Regions from separate parts of the Streptomyces sp. 840.1 genome, predicted to be linked through region 4. Evidence: riboswitches for the same ligand, from Rfam matches in the RefSeq annotation. Region 4 holds a riboswitch; each other region holds the start of a gene.
What was found. Region 4 has a riboswitch for S-adenosylmethionine ahead of thrC (threonine synthase). Riboswitches for the same ligand answer to the same signal wherever they lie in the genome.

Region 1 (5,762 bases), on a different contig from region 4:
GTGGTCCAGGCCGAGGTGGTCGCGCAGGGTGGCGCCCTCGTACTCCGTCCGGTACACGCCCCGTTCCTGGAGCAGCGGGATGACCCGGTCGGTGAACTCGTCGAGGCCGCCCGGGGTGATGTGCGGGGCGAGGATGATCCCGTCGGCGGCGTCGGTCTGGACGAACTCGTTGATCGTGGTGGCGACGGTGGCCGGGGATCCGACGAAGGCCTGGCGGTTTCCGGTCTCGATGACCAGGTCGCGGATGGACCACTTGTTGGCGGCCGCGCGCTCCCTCCACTCGCGGGCGGTGGCCAGTGGGTCGCGGTACATCCGTACCTGGGCGCGGCCTCGGGCGACGGTGTGCTCGCCGGGGTCGGGGTCGATGTCGGGGAGGGGACCGTCCGGGTCGTAGCCGGACAGGTCCCGGTTCCAGACGAACTCCAGGTGCTTGATCGCGGTCGCGCCGCTGACCTGCAGGCGGCGCACCTCGCGGGCCTGTTCCTCCGCCTCGGCGTCGGTGTCGCCGAGGACGAAGGTGGCCGCCGGGAGGATCAGGAGCTGGTCGGGGCGGCGGCCGTACCTGGCGAGGCGGCTCTTGACGTCCGTGTAGAAGGCCCGCCCTTCCTGCAGGGTGGCGTAGCGGCTGAAGATCGCGTCCGCGCTCGACGCGGCGAATTCACGGCCTTCGTCGGAGTCACCCGCCTGGAAGATGACGGGCCGTCCCTGCGGGGAGCGGGGGACATTGAACTGGCCCTCGATGTCGAAGTGCTGCCCCTTGTGCACGAAGGCTCCGGCCTTCGCGTCGCTCAGGAACGTGCCCGTCCGCCGGTCCGCGACGATCTCGTCCCCGTGCCAGGAGTCGAAGAGTTCGTTCGTGGTGGACAGGAACTCCTTGGCCCTGGAGTAGCGCTCGTCCTGCGGGAGGAAGCCGCCTCGGCGGAAGTTCTCCCCGGTGAAGGCGTCCCAGGAGGTGACCACGTTCCAGGCGGCGCGCCCGCCCGAGAGGTGGTCGAGGCTGGCGAACTGGCGGGCCACCTCGTACGGCTCGTTGAAGGTCGAGTTGATCGTGCCGGTCAGGCCGAGGTGTTCGGTGACGGCGGCGAGCGCGGCGAGGACGGTGAAGGTGTCGGGCCGCCCGACCACGTCCAGGTCGTATATCTCGCCTCCCTGTTCGCGCAGCCGCAGGCCTTCGGCGAGGAAGAGGAAGTCGAACTTCGCGCGCTCGGAGGTCCGGGCAAAGTGTGCGAAGGAACTGAACTCGATATGGCTGCCGGCCTTCGGGTCACTCCACACGGTGGTGTTGTTGACTCCGGGGAAGTGGGCCGCGAGATGGATCTGCTTGAGCGGCTTGCTCATGATCTGGGGGTCCTTCCGGCTCAGGCGGTCGAGGTCGCGGTGGCGGCGTAGCGGTTCGCCGGACGGGTGAGCCCAAGCAGTCCGCGCAGGGTGCCGGCCTCGTACTCCCGGCGGAAGACGCCCCGGCGCCGCAGTTCGGGGACCAGGCCCCGGGTGATCGCCGGGAGGTCGTGCCCCGCGACGGCGGGGCGCAGCCGGAATCCGGTCAGTCCGGCCGTCGCCAGGTCCTGGAGGAGATCGGCGAGTGCGGCGGGCGTTCCGGTGAAGACCGGGGCGTCGCTGGTGTACGGCTCGCCCGCGAGGTCCTCCAGCCGTTCCCGGCGGGCGGCGGCCGCGGCGGGGTCGTCGTCCAGGAAGACCACCAGGTCGCCGAAGACGTGCAGGGTCTCCTCGGCGCGGCCCGCCGCCGCCTGTTCGGTGCGGATCTCCTCCACGACGCCTCGGGCCTCGCCGGCGTCGTGCGGGGTGACGTATCCGATGTCGGCGGAGCGGGCCACCAGACGGTACGGGACGGTCGCGTGCGCCAGGGCGCTGACGACGGGCTGGCCCTGGGGCGGCCGGGGCGTGACCGAGGGGCCCTTCACCCGGAAGTGCGTGCCCTCGAAGTCGATGTAGTGCAGCTTCGTACGGTCGATGAAGCGTCCGGTGGCGACGTCCCGGATCTCGGCGTCGTCCTCCCAGCTGTCCCAGAGCCGTCGCACCACCTCGATGTGGTCGGCGGCCTCGTCGAACAGGCTGCTCAGCAGCTCCTGCCCGGCGGGGGTGGAGTAGTCCCCGGCGCCGAACGGGGGGAGGGTGCGGCGGCCGAAGTGCGCGGCCTCGTGCCTCCGGGCCGTGACCTGCAGGCGCAGGCCCGCACGTCCGGTGCTCACGTAGTCGAGGGTGGCGATGGCCTTGGATATGTGGAAGGGCTCCGTGTGGGTGGCCACCACCGTCGGGACGATACCGATGTGCCGGGTCAGCGGGGCGATCCGCGCCGCGATGAGGACGGCGTCCAGCCGGCCCCGGACCTGGTCGGTGCGCCCGTCGGGCTCGGTGCGGGACGAGGACTGGAGGCCGAGTCCGTCCTCGATGGTCACGAAGTCGAGCAGTCCGCGTTCGGCCTCGGTGACCAGGTCGCTCCAGTAGGCGGCGGTGAACAGTTCGCCGGGCCGGGCCGTGGGTTCGCGCCAGGCGGCGGGGTGCCAGCCCGCGCCGTCCAGGGCCACGGCGAGATGCAGGGGAGAGGGTGACGAGGACACGGAGGTGGTGCCTTCCTGATCGACCGTACGGCGGAAGCCGGCCCGGACCCCGGGCGCCGACGAGCCGGTCGGGAACGACACGACGGAGCGCGGGCGCACAGCACGGTGCGGGGCCAGGGAGGGGAGGACGACGCACCGCGGCAGCGGTGGGCGTCAGAGCATCAGAGCGTCAGAGCGCCGGAAGGCGGTCAGCCTCGGCAGCGGACGCGACGGGCGGCGGTACACAGCGCGCTGCTGACACGCTGCAGGTCGACGGCGCGGTCCGCGCAGAGCAGGACGCGGCCCCGGGACCGCCAGGCAGCCATCCCTTCAGCTGCGTGCATCGCTCTCACCGTCACCATTCCGCCCCGTGGGGCCTCGCGGCTGCCGGACACCGTCCGGTCATCTCCTGCGGCATCCCGCAGCGCGGGTATCACCGGCCGGATGATCCGGGCTTCTCGCCGGCACCGGAGCCGTTGCGCACCGCAAGTTATGCATGCGTCAAGGGGAGTGTCAACGCCGGTGACCAACAGGCGAGATGCCCCCCGTGGCCTCCTTGACGGCGTCACGTGGCGCACGGAAACTGGCCTGGACGGTCACGATTGTCAGCGCCCCCGTGCGGGATCAGTCCTGCTCACGGGGTCATCGGCCCCGGCCCGCTGGCAGGCAACCCTTCCACCGCGACGGGGTGCCCCGGGTGACGACCGGGTCCCGCCGGCGTGGCGGGGCAAGCGTGGTCTCGCGTCTCGCGAGCCCCGGAGTCAGGACGGGCGGGATTTGTCCAGGAACGGCTTGACGAGGCGCCTGCACATCGATCTGTTGCGTGTCTCCAGCGCGTACTAGGACCTGACACTCCGCACGGCAGGTCCGCGCTGTCGCGTTTTCGGGCCGGGTTTCCGAAGCGCAGTCGTTCCCCATCCGGTCGCCGGTGCCCACAAGGCGGCGGTGGCTTCCTCGTTCCCACAGGGATCTCCACAGGGAGAGTCATGCCCGAGACAGCTTCGCGCAGTTCCAGCACAGCCAACTCGATCACGTGCGGCTCGATCCCGTCCGGACCGGGTCCGTGCGTTCCGCACCCCCGTCCCAAGGTGACCGTGCCGTCCTCCCGCATCCACAGCCGCATCGGGGTCGGCCTGGCCGGCGGCTTCTACCCGGCCCCGCACCGCTACGAGCTCTTCCTGTCGGCGAGTTGTCCGCGGTCGATGCGTATCTCGATCACTCTCGCCCTGCTCGGTCTCCAGGACTCGGTCGCCACCACCTTCCTGGGGCACCCCGCCGGGGCGCCCGAGGCGCTCGCCTCGCTGCGCAGCGCGTACGAGGCCACGTTGCACCACTACGACGGTCCGCTGACGGCGCCCGCGCTGTGCGACCGGTGGAGCGGACGCATCGTCAGCAACCACACGCCCGACATCCTCCGCGATCTCGCGGGCCTGCTCTCGGGCCATGACGAGGCCCGTCCGTCGGCGCTGCGGCCGCCGGAGCTGGCGGCGGACATCGAGGCCCTTCGCGAGCTGCTGGACCGGGATGTCACGCCCCGGGCGGGTCGTACGCAGCGGTCGGCGGCCCTGGACCTGCTGGAGCGGTCGCTCGCCCCGCGGCCCTACGCGCTGGGCGAGGAACTGACCGCTGCGGATGTGGACCTGTGGGTGGCGCTCGTCCATCTCGGCCCGGCCGGCACTCTTGGCGCCCGTCCCCGGCTCCAGGAGTACGTGGAGCGCCTCGGCGGCCACCCCGCCTTCCCGAAGCCGCCGGAGCGCTGAACGCACCGGCGGCGTCGGCCGGGGCGGCCGGGGCGGCCGCCCTCGGCGTTCCCCCTCAGGCTCCGACGTAGGCCGCGAGGTGTTCGCCGGTGAGCGTGGAGCGGTCCTCGACCAGATCGGCGGGGGTGCCCTCGAAGACGAGCGATCCGCCGTCGTGACCGGCGCCGGGGCCGAGGTCGATGATCCAGTCGGCGTGCGCCATGACCGCTTGGTGGTGCTCGATCACGATGACGGACTTCCCGGAGTCCACGAGCCGGTCGAGCAGGCCGAGCAGTTGCTCGACGTCCGCGAGGTGCAGGCCGGTGGTCGGCTCGTCGAGGACGTAGACGCCGCCCTTCTCGCCCATGTGCGTGGCCAGCTTGAGCCGTTGCCGCTCACCGCCGGACAGGGTGGTGAGCGGCTGGCCCAGGCTGAGGTAGCCGAGCCCGACGTCGGCTAGCCTGCCGAGAACGCGGTGGGCGGCGGGTGTGTGCGCCTCGCCGGCGCCGAAGAACTCCTCGGCCTCGGTCACCGACATCGCGAGCACCTCGCTGATGTCGCGGCCGCCGAGACGGTATTCGAGCACCGAGGCCAGGAACCGCTTCCCCTCGCACTCCTCGCAGACGGTGGCGACGCCGGCCATCATCGCCAGGTCGGTGTAGACGACCCCGACGCCGTTGCAACCGGGGCAGGCACCCTCGGAGTTGGCGCTGAACAGGGCCGGCTTCACGTCGTTGGCCTTGGCGAACGCCTTGCGGATCGGGTCGAGCAGCCCGGTGTACGTGGCGGGGTTGCTCCGTCGCGAGCCCCGGATCGCGCCCTGGTCGATCGACACCACCCCGTCCAGTCCGGAGACCGAGCCGTGGATCAGTGAGCTCTTGCCGGAGCCGGCGACGCCCGTGACCACGGCGAGGACCCCGAGCGGGATGTCGACGTCGACGCCGCGCAGGTTGTTCGCGTCCGCTCCCCGGACCTCCAGCGCGCCGCTGGGCTTGCGCGGCGCTTCCTTGAGAGTGGCCCGGTCGTCGAAGTGGCGCCCCGTGACGGTGTCGCCGGCCCGCAGACCCTCGACGGAGCCCTCGAAGCAGACGGTGCCGCCCGCCGTACCGGCCCCGGGGCCCAGGTCGACGACATGGTCCGCGATCGCGATCGTCTCCGGCTTGTGCTCCACGACGAGCACCGTGTTGCCCTTGTCGCGCAGGCGCAGCAGCAGCCGGTTCATCCGCTGGATGTCGTGGGGGTGCAGCCCGGCGGTCGGCTCGTCGAAGACATAGGTGACGTCGGTGAGCGAGGAGCCGAGGTGGCGGATCATCTTGACGCGCTGGGCCTCGCCGCCCGACAGCGTGCCCGTCGGCCGGTCGAGCGAGAGGTAGCCGAGTCCGATCTCCACGAACGAGTCGAGCGTCTGCCCCAGCGCGGTGAGCAGGGGTGCGACCGAGGAGTCGTCGCGACCCCGGACCCAGTC
Region 2 (5,762 bases), on a different contig from region 4:
GGACTCAGGCGTCGAGCAGTACCGGGAAGGCCTCCATGTCGTTCTGGGTCATCACCGGGAGCTTGCGGATGTCCGCGTCCGGCACCGCGAGTCGCAGGGCGGGGAACCGGGCGAAGAGGGCGGGCAGGGCTATCCCCGCCTCGACGCGGGAGAGCGCCGCGCCGGGGCAGATGTGCGGCCCGTGGCCGAACGTCATGTGCCGGATGGGGGTGGGGCGGGTGATGTCGAAGGCGTCCGCGTCGGCGCCGTGCTGCTCGAGGTCCCGGCCGATCACCCGGTACGAGATGACCACGCCCTCGCCCTTGGCTATGACGTCGTCACCCACCTGGATGTCCTCGGTGGCGAACCGCATCAGCAGATGGGTGGTCGGGGTGTCCCACCGCAGCGTCTCCTCGATCACGGTCTCCCAGGAGACCTCCCCCTCCAGGACCATCCGCAGCTGGTCCGGGTGGGCCAGGAGTGCTCGAACCGCGTTGAGTATGAGGCCGATGGTGGTCTCGTGGCCGGCCGCGACCATCGCCTTGAGGTTGCCCACCACCTCTTCCTCGGTGAGCGGCTCGCCGCCCTCGTCGGCCAGGATCAGCGCGGAGGTCAGGTCGTCGGTGGGCCGTGCGGCCTTCTCGCGGACGAGTCCGGCGTAGAAGACGTCCAGCTCGGCGAGGAGGGCGAGGCGTTCGTCCTGCGGGGTGAGCATCGAGAAGAAGGCCTTGTACTGCCTGGTCAGCATCGCGTTCTCGGCGGGGTCCACGCCCATCAGCATCCCGACGACCCGCATCGGCAGCGGCTGCGCGAACACCGATTTGAGGTCGACGACGGCCCCGTCCCTGCCGCCCTCCGCGAGCGCGTCCAGCAGTTCCTGGGTGAACTTCTCGATGTCGGGCCTGATGGCCTCCAAGCGGCGCGGGGTGAGCGCCTGCGAGGTCTTGGTCCGCAGCCGCCGGTGCTCGGCGCCGTCCACGGTGAACATGGACCGCCCGGCGTCGATCATCCCGATGAGCGGCCACGCGTGCGTCACCTCGCCGCTCTGCCACAGCCCCCAGGCGTCGAGGTCCTTCACCAGCCTCGGATCGACCAGGAGCCGGCGGGCGTCGTCATAGCGGGTGACGGTCCTGGCCGGTACGCCGAGCAGCTCGATCCGGGCGAGCCGGCCGGCTTCGCGCAGCCTCGCCGTCTCGCCGTCCAGGTCCTGGACCATGGGGTCGATGACGACGGTCGCGACGCTCGGGGCGGCGGCGTGCGCGGCGGCGTGAGGGCAGTTCACGAGAGGTCTCCTGTCGTACGAACGGGGGTGAACCGAACGGGGAGCGAGGTGGTCCCGCGCAGGAACGCGGAGGGCCGTCGCACGAGGTCCGGGACGGGGACCCGTAGCTCCAGATCGGGCAGCCGGTCGAGCAGCACCTCGATGCCGGTGCGCGCGATGGTCTCCGCGATCTCCTGGGCCGGGAAAGGGCACCGGTACTCGCCGTGGCTGAAGGCGAGATGCGCGCCGTTGCCCCCTTGGGCGCAGGGGCCGCCGCCGGACAGGCTCTGCCGGATCAGCGGATCGGTGTTGGCCGCGCCGAGCCCGAGCAGCAGCATGTCCCCCGCCGCGATCGAATGTCCGCCGAGCCGGGTGTCCCGGGCGGCCCAGCGTCCGGCGAGGATCTGGGTCGGCGCGTCCTCCCAGAGCACCTCGTTCATGGTCTCGCCCACACTGCGCCGGCCGCCCGCCATCGAGTGCGCGAACTCGTCCTCGGTGAGCATCAGCCGCAGCGAGTTGCTGATCCAGTCGGCGGTGGTGAGGTGCCCGGCGGCCGTGATGGCCATCAGGTCGAGCATGTACTCCTCGTCGGTGAAGGCCTCGGGGGAGGCGAGCATCCGCGAGGTGACGTCGTCGCCGGGCTCGGCACGCTTCGCGGCGACCAGCCGTGTCATGTGCTCCCCGAAACGCAGGTGGGCCTCCTGCGCGCCCGGACCGCCGTCGGCCAGGTCCTTCAGCACCCGGGCGATGCCGGCGCCCTCGTCGTCGGGGAAGCCGACCAGCCGTGCGAGGACGAGCACGGGAAGGGGTTCGCAGAAGTCGGCGACGAGGTCGGCGGCGCCCCGGCTGCACACGGCGTCGATCAGCCGGTCGGCCAGCTGCTCGCTGTGGCGGCGGATCTCGAACGGGTCGGCCCCTTCGAGGGCGGGTCCGACCATCCGCGCGTGCCGCCGGTGCTCGTCCCCGGCGCTGAAGTAGATGGACGGCAGCGGTCGTCCGACCATGGGCAGCAGCGGCCAGTCGTCGGGGATGTGCTCCCACTGGTTCCACAGTCCGACATCGCGGGGGAACAACTCACCGTCGCTGGTGACCTGATGGAGCTCGCGGTACCCGATGACCAGCCAGGCGGGGAATCCGCCCGGCAGCTCGACGGGGACGACCGGCCCGTGGTCCCGCCGCATGGCGCGGTAGACGGCCTGCGGCTCGGTCTGGAACGAGGGCCCGCTGAGGGGCACGGCCCCCGTCCCCGCGTGCGCGGGGCACTTTGGAGGGGGCGAGGCGGACTCGGGCTCTGTGGAGGATGGGCGCGTCATCGTCCTGACTTCTGTGGCGAACACGTCACGCGTCACGATCGTGCGATCAACGCACGTCCACTATAAGGATGTTATGTGACGCCACAGCGGTCAATGGCGATCAATTGTGCGCCCCGAATGAAGCAACAGGCTGACAAGTCACGACAATTGATCACCCCGTCGAAGCCCCGTCTCCACCCGGGGACGGCAGCCGCCGCACTCGGCTACGAGCGTCCGGAAGCCAGGTCTCCGCACAACTCGCCGCTCTCCAAGGCGACGTTGACGAGTCCGGCGACCCGGTCGGCACCGTCGACGAGCTTGAGCGCATGCCACCGGGCGAGCCAGTACACGCGCCCCCGGTGACCGGCGAGCGATTCCCGCAGCCCGTCGGGAGCGTGCGTCCACACCCTAGGAAGGCTGCCCGCGCAGTCGAACGCGGCACGCAGCTCGACCCACCCATCGTCCCGGACATCACCGGCGGTCAGCAGTATCTCAACGGCCTGACCGGGCTCCTGCCGGCACTTCTTGGCATGGATCCAGTGCACTTGATGGCCTGCGGCGTACCGGTCGCAGTCCTCGCTCCGCACGGAGCCGTGCTCGGTGAGATGACGCAGCATGGTGATTCCCGCCTCCCGGGGATGATGGACCCCGAGCGCTCTGCACCGCGGTCCGCTGTTCCCCGTACCTCGCGCACGGGGCAGGTCGTCACCCGGAGCACCCGCAGCGGAGCGGGGTGCCGTCCAGCAAGCCGGGGCTGCGCACTGGAACTCATGACCCGGCAAAAACCCTAACGCACCGCGGCGGCACCCTCCGACACGCCGGGCCCAATCAGCCGACGGGCAGTCAGGAACGCACAGGGCCGGGCCGGCCCGGCCCGTGCGCCCCCGACACTCCGCGCCGGCTGCCGGTTACGGCGCCGGGGCGGCCGGTCAGCCGGTGACGAGGCCCGGGTCGCTCGTGCCGGCCTCGCCCGTCTCGACGTGTCCGGCGAACCGGCGCAGGAACGTGGCGTCCGCGTCCGACACCACCGTGACGTCGTACCAGCGCTTGCTCCCCCGCAGGTCAACGGTGTGCTTCACGGTGGCGCCCGCCCGCACGGCGAAGGTCTGCGCGCCCCCGCCGTACGCGTCCGCGTTGCGCACGGTCAGCTGGACGGTCCCCGAACCGGTGTGGGTGAGGGTCAGGTCGAGGGCACCACTGGCCGGGTTGTGACGCGCCGTCACCTCCGGTCCGGCCGCCTTGCCGGGCCCACGGAAGCCGCGCAGGAACCCGTTCGGACCGTGCACGGTGAGGTCGGTCACTCCGCCGGAGTAGGCCGTGTTCCAGCTGTCGGAGACCGACTTGCCCGCCTCGGTGGTGTAGGTCCAGGGCCCGTCGCCCCGGTTCGGCGACGTCACCAGGAACTGCGCCCCGGCCGCGTCGCCCCCACTGAAGGTGAGCCGGTACTTCCCGGCCCCGGGGTCGGCCGCTCCGTCCACGAGGGGCGCGTACCGCAGCGGCCGGGTGGGCCGGGTGCCGGTCTCCTGCTTCGGCACACGGCCGGAGACCGGCGGTACCGGTACGTAGTCGGGGTGCCGGGCCCCGTCCGGCGGCGCGTATCCGTCCGTGGAGGGCAGCTCGGCCGGTGCGGCATCCGTGCGGCTGAAGTCGAATGCCGAGGTGAGGTCACCGCAGACGGCCCGCCGCCAGGGCGAGATGTTGGGCTCGCGCACGCCGAAGCGCTTCTCCATGAACCGGATGACGGAGGTGTGGTCGAAGACCTCCGAGCACGCGAACCCGCCGGTGCTCCAGGGGGACACGACCGTCATGGGCACGCGCTGGCCGAGCCCGTACGGCCCGGCCGCGTACCGGACGTCGCCGGGGAAGTGGTCGGCCGAGGTGTCCACGGTCGACAGTCCCTGCGCCGCGCCCGACGGCACGAACGGCGGCACGACATGGTCGAAGAATCCGTCGTTCTCGTCGTAGGTGATGAAGAGGGCGGTCCGGCCCCAGACCTCGGGGTTGGAGGTCAGCGCGTCCAGCACCTGTGAGATGTACCAGGCTCCGTAGTTCGCGGGCCAGTTGGGGTGCTCGCTGTAGGCCTCGGGCGAGACGACCCAGGAGATCTTGGGGAGCGTACCGGCCCGGACATCGGCCTTCAGGTCGTCGAGGAGCCCGTCGCCGTTCTTGACGTCGGTACCGGTGCGCGCCTTGTCGAAGAGGGGGTCGCCGGGCTTGGCGTTGCGATAATTGTTGAAGTAGAGGAGCGAGTTGTCGCCGTACGTCCCCCGGTACGCGTCGTCGATCCACCCCCAGGAACCGGCGGCGTCGAGCCCGTCGCCGATGTCCTGGTAGACCTTCCACGACACCCCGGCCTCCTCCAGCCGCTCGGGATAGGTCTTCCAGCCGTACCCCGCCTCGTCGTTGCCGAGCACGGGGCCGCCGCCGGTTTTGTCGTTGCCGGTGTACCCGCTCCACAGGTAGTAGCGGTTCGGGTCGGTCGAGCCGAGGAACGAGCAGTGATATGCGTCGCAGACGGTGAACGCGTCGGCGAGGGCGTAGTGGAACGGGATGTCTGCGCGTGTGAGGTGGGCCATCGTCGTGGCCGTCTTGGCCGGCACCCACTGGTCGTACGCGCCCTTGTTCATCGCCCGGTGACCGCCGGCCCAGTCGTGGTTCAGATCCTGGAGGAACTGCAGCCCGAGGTCGTCGGCGGGGGGCCGGAACGGCAGCACCTCCTTGCCGAGTCCGTCCTTCTGGTGCCAGACCGGCTTCCCGCTGGGCAGCGTGACCGGACGCGGATCACCGAAGCCGCGCACACCCCTCATGGTGCCGAAGTAGTGATCGAAGGAACGGTTCTCCTGCATCAGCACCACGATGTGCTCCACGTCCTGGAGCGTGCCGGTACGGCCCTTCGCGGGCAGCGAGGCGGCACGGGCGATGCTGCTCGACAACGCGCTGAAGGCGACCGTGCCTCCAGCGAGCTGCAGGAGGCGGCGACGGTTGAGTTCTGCCATGAGTGGGGCCTCTGTGGGGTGAGGAAACATAAGGGCGAAAACGACAGGAGTGTTCCAGAACCGGCGGGCCGACGGAAGACCCGTGCGGTGTGCACGCGGTGGCATTCGGCCGAACAGTCGGCGACGGTGCGGTGGAAATCCTGTCCACAGCCTCGACAGGGGTCCGGCATCCCAGCCGCCCTCAGCGACCTGGGCCCCTCCCGTCTCCGGTACGAACCGCCGGACGTGTCAGGG
Region 3 (5,762 bases), 2.7 Mb from region 4:
GTACGAGCCCATGCAGGGCATCCGGATGTCCGAGGCCTACGCCTCGACGCTGAACATCAGCTTCGACGTCCGCGGTGGTCTGCTGGTCCGGCAGATCCACCACTGGGCCGCGCTGATCTTCCTGGCCGGCATGTTCGTGCACATGATGCGCGTGTTCTTCACGGGCGCGTTCCGCAAGCCGCGTGAGATCAACTGGCTGTTCGGCTTCCTGCTGTTCGTGCTCGGTATGTTCACCGGCTTCACCGGCTACTCGCTCCCGGACGACCTGCTCTCCGGTACGGGTGTCCGCTTCACCCAGGGCGCGATCCTGTCGATGCCGATCGTCGGCACCTACATCTCGATGTTCCTGTTCGGCGGGGAGTTCCCGGGCGGCGACTTCGTCGCGCGGTTCTACTCGGTGCACATCCTGCTGCTGCCGGGCATCATGCTCGGGCTTCTGGTGGGCCACCTGATCCTGGTCTTCTACCACAAGCACACCCAGTTCGCGGGTCCCGGCCGGACCAACAAGAACGTCGTGGGCATGCCGCTGCTGCCGGTGTACATGGCCAAGGCCGGAGGCTTCTTCTTCCTGGTCTTCGGTGTCATCGCCGTCATCGCGGGCATCGCCTCGATCAACCCGATCTGGGCCATCGGCCCGTACCGCCCGGACCAGGTGTCCACCGGCGCCCAGCCCGACTGGTACATGGGCTTCGCAGAGGGTCTCGTCCGAGTGATGCCTGGCTGGGAGATCAACCTCTGGGGTCACACGCTCGTCCTGGGCGTGCTCATCCCACTGGTGCTCTTCGGGCTGATCCTGGGTGCGATCGCGATGTACCCGTTCATCGAGTCCTGGGTCACCGGGGACAAGCGCGAGCACCACATCCTGGACCGCCCGCGCAACGCCCCGACCCGTACGGCCTTCGGTGTCGCGTGGATCACGGTGTACTTCATCGGTCTGGTGGGCGGCGGTAACGACCTCTGGGCGACGCACTTCCACCTGTCGCTGAACTCGATCTCGTGGTTCGTCCGGATCTTCTTCTTCGTCGGACCGGTCATCGCGTTCGTCGCCACCAAGCGGATCTGCCTCGGCCTCCAGCGCCGGGACAGGGAGAAGGTGCTGCACGGGCGTGAGTCCGGGCTCATCAAGCGCCTGCCGCACGGTGAGTTCGTCGAGGTCCACGAGCCGCTGTCGCAGGGCCAGCTGCACACCCTCACCGCGCACGAGCAGTACGCGCCGGTCGAACTCGGCCCGCTGGTCGACGAGAACGGCGTCAAGCGCAAGGTGTCGCCGGTGGAGAAGGTGCGCGCCAGGCTCAGCAAGAGCTTCTACGGCGAGAACAACCAGATCCCCAAGGCGTCCCCCGAGGAGTACAAGGAGATCACCGAGGGCCACGGCCACCACTGATCACCTGAGCTGATCGCCACAGCGGGAGCCCCGTCCATCCATACGATGGACGGGGCTCTTCGCTGTCCCCGGCGCTCGATAGGGTGGTCGCATCCCTTTATCGGCTGTGGACCCCAGGAGCGGACCATGAACGTTGTGACCCCGGTCGGCGGCGACAGCGTGGCGGCTCGTACCTGGCCCGGCGTGCTGACCCCGCTGCTGCGCGGCGAGGACCTGAGCGCGGACGACACCGCGTGGGCGATGGACCGCATCATGAGCGGCGAGGCGACCGACGTGCAGATCGCCGGCTTCGCGGTGGCCCTGCGCGCCAAGGGCGAGACCGTCACGGAGGTGACCGGCCTGGTCCGCGCGATGTACGAGCACGCCACCACGATCCACGTGCCCGGCCGCACGGTCGACATCGTCGGCACCGGCGGCGACATGGCCAAGACGGTCAACATCTCCACCATGTCCGCGATCGTCCTGGCCGGGGCGGGCGCCAAGGTCGTCAAGCACGGCAACCGCGCCTCCTCCTCGGCCAGCGGCTCCTCGGACGTACTGGGCAAGCTCGGCGTCAACCTGGACCTGCCCCCGCAGCGCGTCGTCGAGGTGGCCGAGGAAGCGGGCATCACCTTCTGCTTCGCGGTGAAGTTCCACCCCGCCCTGCGGTACGCGGCGAAGGCCCGCGCGGAGCTGGGCGCCCCGACCACCTTCAACATCCTGGGTCCGCTCACCAACCCGGCCCAGGTGCGCTCCCAGGCCATCGGTGTCGCCGACCTGCGGATGGCGCCCATCGTCGCGGGCGTGCTCGCCGAACGCGGCAACTCGGCGCTGGTCTTCCGGGGCGACGACGGTCTGGACGAGCTGACCACCACCGCGACCTCCCGGGTCTGGGTGGCCCGCGACGGTGTGGTGCGCGAGCAGGCCTTCGACCCGCGCGACGTCGGCCTGGAGCTGGTGCCGGTGGAGGCGCTGCGCGGCGCCGACGCCTCGTACAACGCCGATGTGGCCCGTCGGCTGCTGGCCGGTGAAACGGGGCCCGTACGGGACGCCGTCCTGCTCAACGCGGCGGCGGCGCTGGTCGCGCTCGACCCGGGCGACGGCACGCTCGACGAGCAGCTCGCCGCCGGTATGGCGAAGGCCGCCGAGTCCATCGACTCCGGATCCGCGGGGCGCGCGCTGGAGAGATGGGTCGCGGCCAGCAACGCCTGAGCCCACGGCCCTGAGCCCACGGCCCTGACGCACGGAACACGGAGCGAGGCGCAGTCCAGATCATGGACTGCGCCTTGCGCGTTCTCCCACGTATGGCAAGATGCTGCGCAGGTCATGAGTGACAGCGACTACGGCCCCGGCCCGCTGTCCGGCAACCCTCCGTCCGTGGCGGGGTGCCCCGGGTGAAGACCAGGCCGTAGGCAGCGAGGTCTGCGGCAAGCGCGGACCCCTCGACGTCGCAAGGCGTCCACCCGTGGGGTCCTGGTCCTCAGGGAGCCTCTGTGAGCAAGCGAATGCGATAGGGCTTTTCGGCCCTCCTCCGCACACCCTCTTTTCTTCCTTCCGTGCTGCCGCGTACCCGCAGGCGCCGGAATTCGCCTGCCTGTTACGGGAGTTCGTCATGTCTGTCTTCACCGCTGCCGCCGACCAGTCCATTTGTACCCCGCTGCCCGTTCTGGGCAAGGATGTGACGGTTCCGCTGGTGACCGGCGGTGAGGTCACGTACGCCGCACTGGACTACGCCGCCAGCGCCCCGGCCCTGCAGCGCGTGTGGGACGACGTCGCCGCGTACGCGCCGTACTACGGCAGCGTCCACCGAGGCGCCGGCTACCTCTCGCAGCTCTCCACGGACCTCTTCGAGTCCAGCCGCGTGACCGTCGCGGAGTTCCTCGGCTGCCGCGCCGACGACCAGGTGATCTTCACCCGGTCGACCACCGACTCGCTCAACCTGCTCGCGGCGGCGGTCCCCGCCGACTGCCAGGTGTTCGTCTTCGAGACCGAGCACCACGCCTCGCTGCTGCCCTGGCGCGATGCCCGGGTGACCTACCTGAACGCCCCGCGCACCCCTGCCCAGGCCGTCGCCACGCTGGAGCGGGCCCTCGCGGACCGCGACCCCTACGGCCCCGCGCTCGTCTGCGTCACCGGAGCCTCCAACGTCACCGGTGAGCTGTGGCCCGTCAAGGAGCTCGCTGCCGCCGCGCACGCCCACGGCGCCCGGATCGTCCTCGACGCGGCCCAGCTCGCCCCGCACCACCCCGTCGACATCAGCGAGCTGGACGTCGACTGGGTCGCCTTCTCCGGCCACAAGCTGTACGCGCCCTTCGGCTCCGGCGTGCTGGCCGGCCGCTCCGACTGGCTGCGCGACGCCGAGCCCTACCTGGCCGGCGGCGGCGCCTCCCGCAAGGTCGCCCGGCGCGCCGACGGCGGGGTGGACGTCGAGTGGCACACCACCGCCGCCCGCCACGAGGCCGGTTCGCCCAACGTCATCGGCGTCTACTCCATCGCCTCCGCCTGCAAGGCGCTCACCGAGGCCGGTTTCGACAGCCTGGTCGCCCGCGAGCAGCAGCTGGTCTCCGAGGTCCGCGCCGGACTCGCGGAGGTCCCCGAGGTCAAGGTGCTCTCACTGTTCGGTGACGACGCGCCCCGGGTCGGCGTCATCTCCTTCGTGGTGGAGGGCTGGAACAGCTCGCACTTCGCCGCCGCGCTCTCGGCCGAGTACGGCATCGGGGTGCGCGACGGACTGTTCTGCGCCCACCCGCTGGTGCGCACCCTGCTCGGCAGCGACCCGCAGGACGTCGGCGAGTGCGGCGCGCCGGAGGCCGAGCCGGGCGAGCGGTCGCTCAACGCGATCCGGGTCAGCTTCGGTGCCGGTACGCCGGACGAGCACATCGAGCGCTTCGTGCGGGCCGTCAAGGAGCTGGTGAGCGAGGGCGCCCAGTGGAAGTACCGCACCGAGGACGGCCGTTGCGTCCCGGACCGGGGCACCGCCCAGCACTGAGCCGTGAAACGCGTCCGGCCGGGTACGGGGCAGCTGCCCCGTACCCGGCCGGACGCGTTCAGCCGGACAGGCCCTAGCCGTCCAGGCCGATGGCGAAGGCCGCCTCCAGGTCGTGCTGCGAGTACGTACGGAACGCCACGTGGGTGTCGGTCCCCTCGACGCCGGGGATCTTGCTGATCCGGCCGGGGATGACCTCGGCCAGATCGTCGTGCTTGGCCACCCGGACCATGGCGATCAGGTCGTACGTGCCGGTGACCGAGAAGACCTCGCTGACGCTGTCCAGCGCCGCGACGGCCTCGGCGATCTCGGGGATCCGGTCCACGCTGGTTTTGATGAGCACGATCGCGGTGATCACGGCTGGCTTTCTCCCTCGGTGGCCGTGGCTGGAGACTTCACTCTAGCCCCACGCCCATAGCGCCCCCACGCGTAGAGGAAGCCGACGGCGAAGCCGACCACATGGGCGAGATAGGCCACGCCGGGGCCGCTGCCCGCGCCCTCCGCGGCCAGCCACTGGAGCACGAACCAGAAGATCAGCACGATCCAGGCGGGGAAGCGCAGCGGCAGGAAGAGCAGGAACGGGAACACGCTGGTGACCCTGGCCCTGGGGAAGAGGTAGAGGAAGGCGCCCAGCACCGCCGAGATCGCCCCCGAGGCGCCGACGAGCGTCTGGTCGGACGTGGCGTGCGCGGCCGCGTAGGCGAGCAGGGCGAGGTAGCCGCAGCCGAGGTAGAAGAACGCGAACTCGGTGTGGCCCATCCGCTCCTCGGCCATCGCTCCGAACACGTACAGGAACAGCACGTTGCCCAGGAGATGCAGCCAGCTGCCGTGCACGAAGAGCGCGGTGAGCGGGGTGAGCAGGGCGTGCGCGGAGCCGTCCCACAGTTCGCTCGGGATCACGCCCCAGCGTTCGAAGTACCCGGCCTGGGCCGACAGCAGGGCGTCCGCGCTGCCGTACACCGGGGCGAGCCCGGAGAGCGGGCTGATCGCGAAGACCACGCAGCACAGGGCGATGAGGGCGTAGGTGACCGGCGGCCCGCCCGAGGTGGCCGCCCGCAGGAGTCTGCCGGCCGCAGCCCGCCGATCGATCATGAACAGAGCATGACGCAAGCGGAGGGAACCGGACAGAGCGCCTCGCCGTGCCGGTGGTATGCGGCGAGGCCGTAGGGTTACGACAGGACATCCGCAGTTCGACGGCGCACCGCGAAGATCCTTATGTGGCAGCACGAGGCCCGACGAAAGAGGACGCAACGATGACGACGGTTCCCCAGCCGACCGAGGCGACCCGCTGGCGCTGCACGCTCTGCGGAAACCTCACGCGATTCGACGTGACGCGCTCCTCCAAGGTCGTGGAATACGTCCATCTCGACCTGGCCGGGGAGTCGAGCGTCGAAGAACGCGAGGTGGTCAGTG
Region 4 (5,762 bases):
GCCTTCTCGATGCCCCGCTTGAGAGCCATCGGGTTCGCACCCGCGGCCACGTTGCGCAGGCCCTCGCGGACGAGCGCCTGAGCGAGAACGGTGGCGGTGGTCGTACCGTCGCCGGCGACGTCGTCCGTCTTCTTGGCGACCTCCTTGACCAGCTCCGCACCGATCTTCTCGTACGGGTCCTCCAGCTCGATCTCCTTGGCGATGGAAACACCATCGTTGGTGATCGTGGGGGCGCCCCACTTCTTCTCAAGGACGACGTTGCGGCCCTTGGGGCCGAGGGTGACCTTGACGGCGTCGGCGAGCTGGTTCATGCCGCGCTCAAGACCGCGCCGGGCCTCCTCGTCGAACGCGATGATCTTGGCCATATGAAGTGGTCCTCCCGGACAGGGGTGGATTTCTCCGGACCGAGTGGCGCCCGCGACGGACGGCCTGCCGCCTGCCGGTTCCTTGCCCCGACAGACCTGCGGGCCTCACCGGCCCGGTCCAAGTTTCTGTCACTCTCACCCGGAGAGTGCTAAGCCCAATGATTAGCACTCGACCCCCGAGAGTGCAAGCGCCCCCCTCCGGAGTGTGGACAACGAGCACCCCCTCCGCAGGCGGACGACCGGACAGCGCGTGCGAACGGTTCCGGACGCACGGAGGGCCCGTACCCCTGGGGTACGGGCCCTCCGTGCGTGAGTAGTGTCGTTGGCCGACCGCGCCGAACTCAGCCGACGGCGAGCTTGACCATGTCCGCCTGCGGCCCCTTCTGGCCCTGCGAGATTTCGAATTCAACTCGCTGACCCTCTTCGAGGGTGCGGTATCCGTCCATCTGGATCGCGCTGTAGTGGACGAAAACATCCGCACCACCGTCGACCGCGATGAAGCCGTACCCCTTCTCCGCGTTGAACCACTTGACGGTGCCCTGAGCCATGCCTAACTCCCCTATTACTGGCCCTTGCACAGGACCGCACTTCGCGGGCCCGGGTCAGAACTCACCCTCCGACAGGAGAGGGTGCGTGCGCCGGAACGCGTCGACCGCGGCCGAATGTATCTGCCCAACTGCCCTCTGCAACAGGTCAATCGGACGAGAATTCTGGGCAGCGCCGAACGCCCGAATATGAGGAACTCATAAGATTCCAGGGCAAGTCGGGCCAGGCAAAGGCGACTTATGGCGCAAGAGGCTCAGGCACTTTGGCTGCATCTTGTCGTGGCCGGGCGCATTCTCATATGCGGGCGGCACGGGCAGCGGAGGGGTCTTCCCACACTCTACCGCGCTCAACCATGCAGAATTGCCCCCTCCGCTTCTGTCGCGGAGAGGGCAATCGCGGTGACTCGTCGAAGCGGGACCGCTCGGGTCCCGGGGCTCAGCAGCCGCCGGCGACGGCCGGGATGATCGAGATGCCGGCGCCGTCCGGGGTGACCGCTTCCAGGCCGCCCTCGAAGCGCACGTCGTCGTCGTTGACGTACACGTTGACGAAACGGCGGAGCTTGCCCTGGTCGTCCAGGACACGGGCGGCGATGCCCGGGTGGTCCTTCTCCAGGGACTCGATGACCTGGGAGAGGGTCGCGCCCTCGGCCGGGACCTCGGCCTGGCCGCCCGTGTAGGTGCGGAGGATGGTGGGGATACGGACCTTGACGCTCATGGTGGGTGCCCTTCCTGGAGTCACGGGTGGTCGGAGGCTGCGGCAGCCTCTCAGCTGGTGCGGCGGACCGCTCAGGCGGTGCCGAGGCCGGCGGCGCGGAAGGCGTCCAGGCTAGGCCTGATCGTCGCCGTCGCCTGCGAGGTGGCGGCCACCGCGTCCAGCGTCTTGAGGCCGTCACCGGTGTTCAGGACGACCGTCGTGAGCGACGGGTCGAGCAGACCCGCCTCGATCAGCTTCTTCGTCACTCCGACGGTCACCCCGCCCGCGGTCTCGGCGAAGATGCCCTCGGTGCGCGCCAGCAGCTTGATCGCGTCGACGACCTGCTCGTCGTTGACGTCCTCGACGGCACCGCCGGTGCGGCGGGCGATGTCCAGGACGTACGGGCCGTCGGCCGGGTTGCCGATCGCCAGGGACTTGGCGATCGTGTTCGGCTTCTGCGGCCGCACCACGTCGTGACCGGCCTTGAAGGCGGCGGAGACCGGCGAGCAGCCTTCGGCCTGGGCGCCGAAGATCTTGTACGGCCGGTCCTCGACCAGACCGAGCTTGATCAGCTCCTGGAGGCCCTTGTCGATCTTCGTGAGCTGCGAGCCGGACGCGATCGGGATGACGATCTGGTCGGGCAGCCGCCAGCCGAGCTGCTCGCAGATCTCGTACGCGAGCGTCTTGGAACCCTCGCCGTAGTACGGGCGCAGGTTGACGTTGACGAAGCCCCAGCCCTCGCCGAGCGGGTCGCCGATGAGCTCCGAGCAGAAGCGGTTGACGTCGTCGTAGTTGCCCTCGATGCCGACCAGCTCACCGCCGTACACCGCGGCCATGACGACCTTGCCCTGCTCCAGGTCGTGCGGGATGAACACACAGGAGCGCAGGCCGGCGCGGGCTGCGGCGGCGCCCACCGCACCGGCGAGGTTGCCGGTGGAGGAGCAGGAGAGCGTGGTGAAACCGAAGGCACGGGCGGCCTCGACGGCGATCGCGACGACGCGGTCCTTGAAGGAGTGCGTCGGGTTGCCGGAGTCATCCTTGACGTACAGGCCGCCGGTGACGCCCAGCTCACGGGCGAGGTTGTCGGCCTTGACCAGCTTGGTGAAGCCGGGGTTGATGTTCGGCTTGTCCGCGACGTCGGAGGGGACCGGCAGCAGCGGCGCGTAACGCCAGATGTTGTCGGGTCCGGCCTCGATGCGCTTCTTCAGCTCGTCCGGGGAACCGGTCGGCAGGTCGTAAGCCACTTCGAGCGGTCCGAAACAGCTCGAACAGGCGAAAAGGGGACCGAGTGCGAATCGCTCTCCGCACTCGCGGCAGGAAAGTGCCGCGGCGGGACCGAGGTCCACAGAAGATTCGGTAGATGCTGCAACAGTCTCAACAGCCATGATGGCGAGGCCCTTTCTCCTCATCTTCCTCGTGACGCGTTTCGCCACGAGACGGAATTGGCACCTTCCCCACCCGACCTCGCGGAAGGGGGTCCCCCCTGCTCGAGCGAAGTCGAGAGCTTGGGGGTGGGATGGTTGCCGGGACTTCAACGGGCCGTTCCCTCTGTCCCTCTGGATGAGCGCTATGGCACTGGATCATCGATCCAGGCGTTTATCGGCGGACGGACCCCGGCATGCCACGGCCGTCTGCGTTGTTCAAGACTGTAACCGAAGCACCGGACTGTTGAGATAGTCGTCCGAACCGCGAGATGGATCACATACAGGGAGTATCGACCGTGCTGGAAGAGGTCGAACGCTGGCTGACCAGGCGTTCCTGGTCGTGCGCCGACCGCCCGCTGGAGCAGCTCCTGGCCGCCCGGGGAGGCGACCCGAGGCGCAGCCGCGTGAGTGTCGTACTGCCCGCGCTCAACGAGGCGGCGACGGTCGGGGACATCGTCCGCACGATCCGGCGCGAGCTCATGGAGAAGGTCCGGCTGGTCGACGAGCTCGTGGTGATCGACTCCGGCTCCACGGACGCGACCTCCGAGGTCGCCCGCGAGGCGGGCGCCCGGGTGATCCACCGGGACGAGATCCTGCCCCGGCTGCCTGCCGTCCCCGGCAAGGGCGAGGTGCTGTGGCGGTCACTGCTGGTGACCGGCGGTGACATCGTCTGCTTCGTCGACGCGGACCTGAAGGACTTCTCGGCCGACTTCGTCTCCGGCATCGTCGGCCCGCTGCTGACCGACCCCTCGGTGCAGTTCGTCAAGGCGATGTACGACCGTCCCCTCGGGGACACCGCCGGTCAGGGCGGGCGGGTCACCGAACTGGTGGCACGGCCGCTGCTCAATCTGCACTGGCCGCAGCTGGCCGGCTTCGTCCAGCCGCTGGGCGGCGAGTACGCCATACGCCGCTCGCTGCTCGAACAGCTGCCGTTCCCGGTCGGTTACGGAGTGGAGCTGGGGCTGCTCGTCGACGCCCTGCACACCGTCGGCCTGGACGCGCTCGGCCAGGTCGACGTCGGCGTCCGCGTCCACCGCCACCAGGACGGCCGGGCGCTCGGCCGGATGGCGGCGGCCATCTACCGGACCGCCCAGCTGCGGCTTTCGCGCGGCCATCTGGTCCGCCCCGCGCTGACCCAGTTCGAGCGCGGCGAGAACGGCTTCGTGCCGCACACGTACCCGGTGGACACCGAGGAGCGGCCGCCGATGCGCGAGATCGAGGAGTACGTCGCGCGCCGGGCGGCATGACGCGGGGCGGCACGGAGCGGAGGCGGTGCGGCGAGACGCCGCCGTACGCACGTTTGGACAGTTCGGGATCGGGCTAGATTCCGCGCATGGTCTCCGAGCACGCCCCCCAGTCCGCCGCCCAGGTACTCGTCGCGTCCAACCGCGGCCCGGTCTCGTACACCCTGCGGGAGGACGGCTCGCTCGACGCGAAACGGGGCGGCGGCGGGCTCGTCTCCGGGCTGAGCGCGGTGGACGACAAGATGTGGGTCTGCGCCGCGCTCGGTGACGGCGACCGCGAGGCGGTACGGCGCGGGGTCGGGGAGCCGGGCGTACGGATGCTCGACATCGACGCGGACGTGCACGCCGACGCGTACAACGGCATCGCGAACTCGGTGCTCTGGTTCGTCCACCACATGCTCTACCAGACCCCGGTGGAACCCGTCTTCGACGCGGAGTTCCGCCGCCGGTGGGCGTCCTTCGAGGCCTACAACCTGGCCTTCGCCCAGGCGCTCGCCGAGGAGGCGGGCGAGGGCGCGGCGGTCCTGGTGCAGGACTACCACCTGGTGCTGGTGCCCGGCATGCTCCGCGAGCTCCGCCCCGACCTGCGGATCGGCCACTTCTCGCACACCCCGTGGGCGCCCGTCGACTACTTCCGGATGCTGCCCGACGACATCGCGGAGCAGGTGCTGCGCGGCATCCTCGGCGCCGACCGGGCCGCGTTCCTGACCCGCCGCTGGGCGGACGGCTTCATCGGCTGCTGCACGGAGATCCTGGGCGGCACCGGCCGCACCCGCGTCGGCGTGCACGGGCTCGGCGCCGACGGGGACTTCCTGCGCCGGCGCGCGCACGAGGCGGACGTGGACGAGCGGATGGCGGCGCTGCGCGAGCAGGTGGGCCCCGGCCGCAAGACGGTCGTGCGGGTGGACCGCACGGAGCTGTCCAAGAACATCGTCCGGGGGATGCTCGCCTACCGCTCCCTGCTCGACGAACGGCCCGAGTGGCGCGGCCGGGTCGTCCACGTCGCGTTCGCCTACCCCTCGCGGCAGGACCTGGCGGTCTACCGGGAGTACACCGCCGAGGTCCAGCGTGTCGCCGACGAGATCAACTCGGTGTACGGGACGGCGGACTGGACCCCGGTCGTCCTGCACGTCAACGACGACTTCGCCCGGTCGCTGGCCGCCTACCGGCTGGCCGACGTGGCGCTCGTCAACCCCATCCGCGACGGGATGAACCTGGTCGCCAAGGAGGTGCCCGTCGTCTCCGACCACGGCTGCGCCCTGGTGCTGTCGCGGGAGGCGGGGGCGTACGAGGAGCTGGCCGACGACGCCATCGCGGTGAACCCCTACGACGTGTCCGCCACCGCCGACGCCCTGCACGAGGCGCTGACGATGGCGGACGACGAGCGCGCCGAGCGCACGGAGCGCCTGGCCGAGGCGGCCACCGCGCTGCCGCCGCAGCAGTGGTTCCTGGACCAGCTAGAGGCGCTGCGCCAGGGCTGACAGGAATTC

Region 1: it holds a riboswitch for S-adenosylmethionine, as region 4 does, so the genes downstream of both, EDD93_RS33855 (glutathione S-transferase C-terminal domain-containing protein) here and thrC (threonine synthase) in region 4, are expected to answer to the same signal.
Region 2: it holds a riboswitch for S-adenosylmethionine, as region 4 does, so the genes downstream of both, EDD93_RS36580 (hypothetical protein) here and thrC (threonine synthase) in region 4, are expected to answer to the same signal.
Region 3: it holds a riboswitch for S-adenosylmethionine, as region 4 does, so the genes downstream of both, EDD93_RS20510 (aminotransferase class V-fold PLP-dependent enzyme) here and thrC (threonine synthase) in region 4, are expected to answer to the same signal.

Annotation. Positions count from the first base shown of each region.
Region 1 covers NZ_RJUU01000003.1:304,566-310,327, forward strand. The annotation lists gene EDD93_RS33845 (NtaA/DmoA family FMN-dependent monooxygenase) at 1-1,338, opposite strand, end outside; gene EDD93_RS33850 (LLM class flavin-dependent oxidoreductase) at 1,359-2,579, opposite strand; SAM riboswitch class IV at 3,153-3,298, shown strand; gene EDD93_RS33855 (glutathione S-transferase C-terminal domain-containing protein) at 3,545-4,318, shown strand; gene EDD93_RS33860 (excinuclease ABC subunit UvrA) at 4,374-5,762, opposite strand, start outside.
Region 2 covers NZ_RJUU01000003.1:915,970-921,731, forward strand. The annotation lists gene EDD93_RS36570 (cytochrome P450) at 5-1,261, opposite strand; gene EDD93_RS36575 (cytochrome P450) at 1,258-2,553, opposite strand; gene EDD93_RS36580 (hypothetical protein) at 2,757-3,149, opposite strand; SAM riboswitch class IV at 3,199-3,308, opposite strand; gene EDD93_RS36585 (phosphocholine-specific phospholipase C) at 3,462-5,528, opposite strand.
Region 3 covers NZ_RJUU01000001.1:4,481,278-4,487,039, forward strand. The annotation lists gene EDD93_RS20500 (ubiquinol-cytochrome c reductase cytochrome b subunit) at 1-1,384, shown strand, start outside; gene trpD (anthranilate phosphoribosyltransferase) at 1,511-2,575, shown strand; SAM riboswitch class IV at 2,686-2,803, shown strand; gene EDD93_RS20510 (aminotransferase class V-fold PLP-dependent enzyme) at 2,976-4,352, shown strand; gene EDD93_RS20515 (Lrp/AsnC family transcriptional regulator) at 4,426-4,707, opposite strand; gene EDD93_RS20520 (rhomboid family intramembrane serine protease) at 4,704-5,441, opposite strand; gene EDD93_RS20525 (hypothetical protein) at 5,603-5,762, shown strand, end outside.
Region 4 covers NZ_RJUU01000001.1:1,745,606-1,751,367, forward strand. The annotation lists gene groL (chaperonin GroEL) at 1-365, opposite strand, end outside; gene EDD93_RS08110 (cold-shock protein) at 707-913, opposite strand; gene EDD93_RS08115 (MoaD/ThiS family protein) at 1,347-1,625, opposite strand; gene thrC (threonine synthase) at 1,697-2,989, opposite strand; SAM riboswitch class I at 3,007-3,171, opposite strand; gene EDD93_RS08125 (glucosyl-3-phosphoglycerate synthase) at 3,325-4,275, shown strand; gene EDD93_RS08130 (trehalose-6-phosphate synthase) at 4,362-5,753, shown strand; gene otsB (trehalose-phosphatase) at 5,730-5,762, opposite strand, start outside.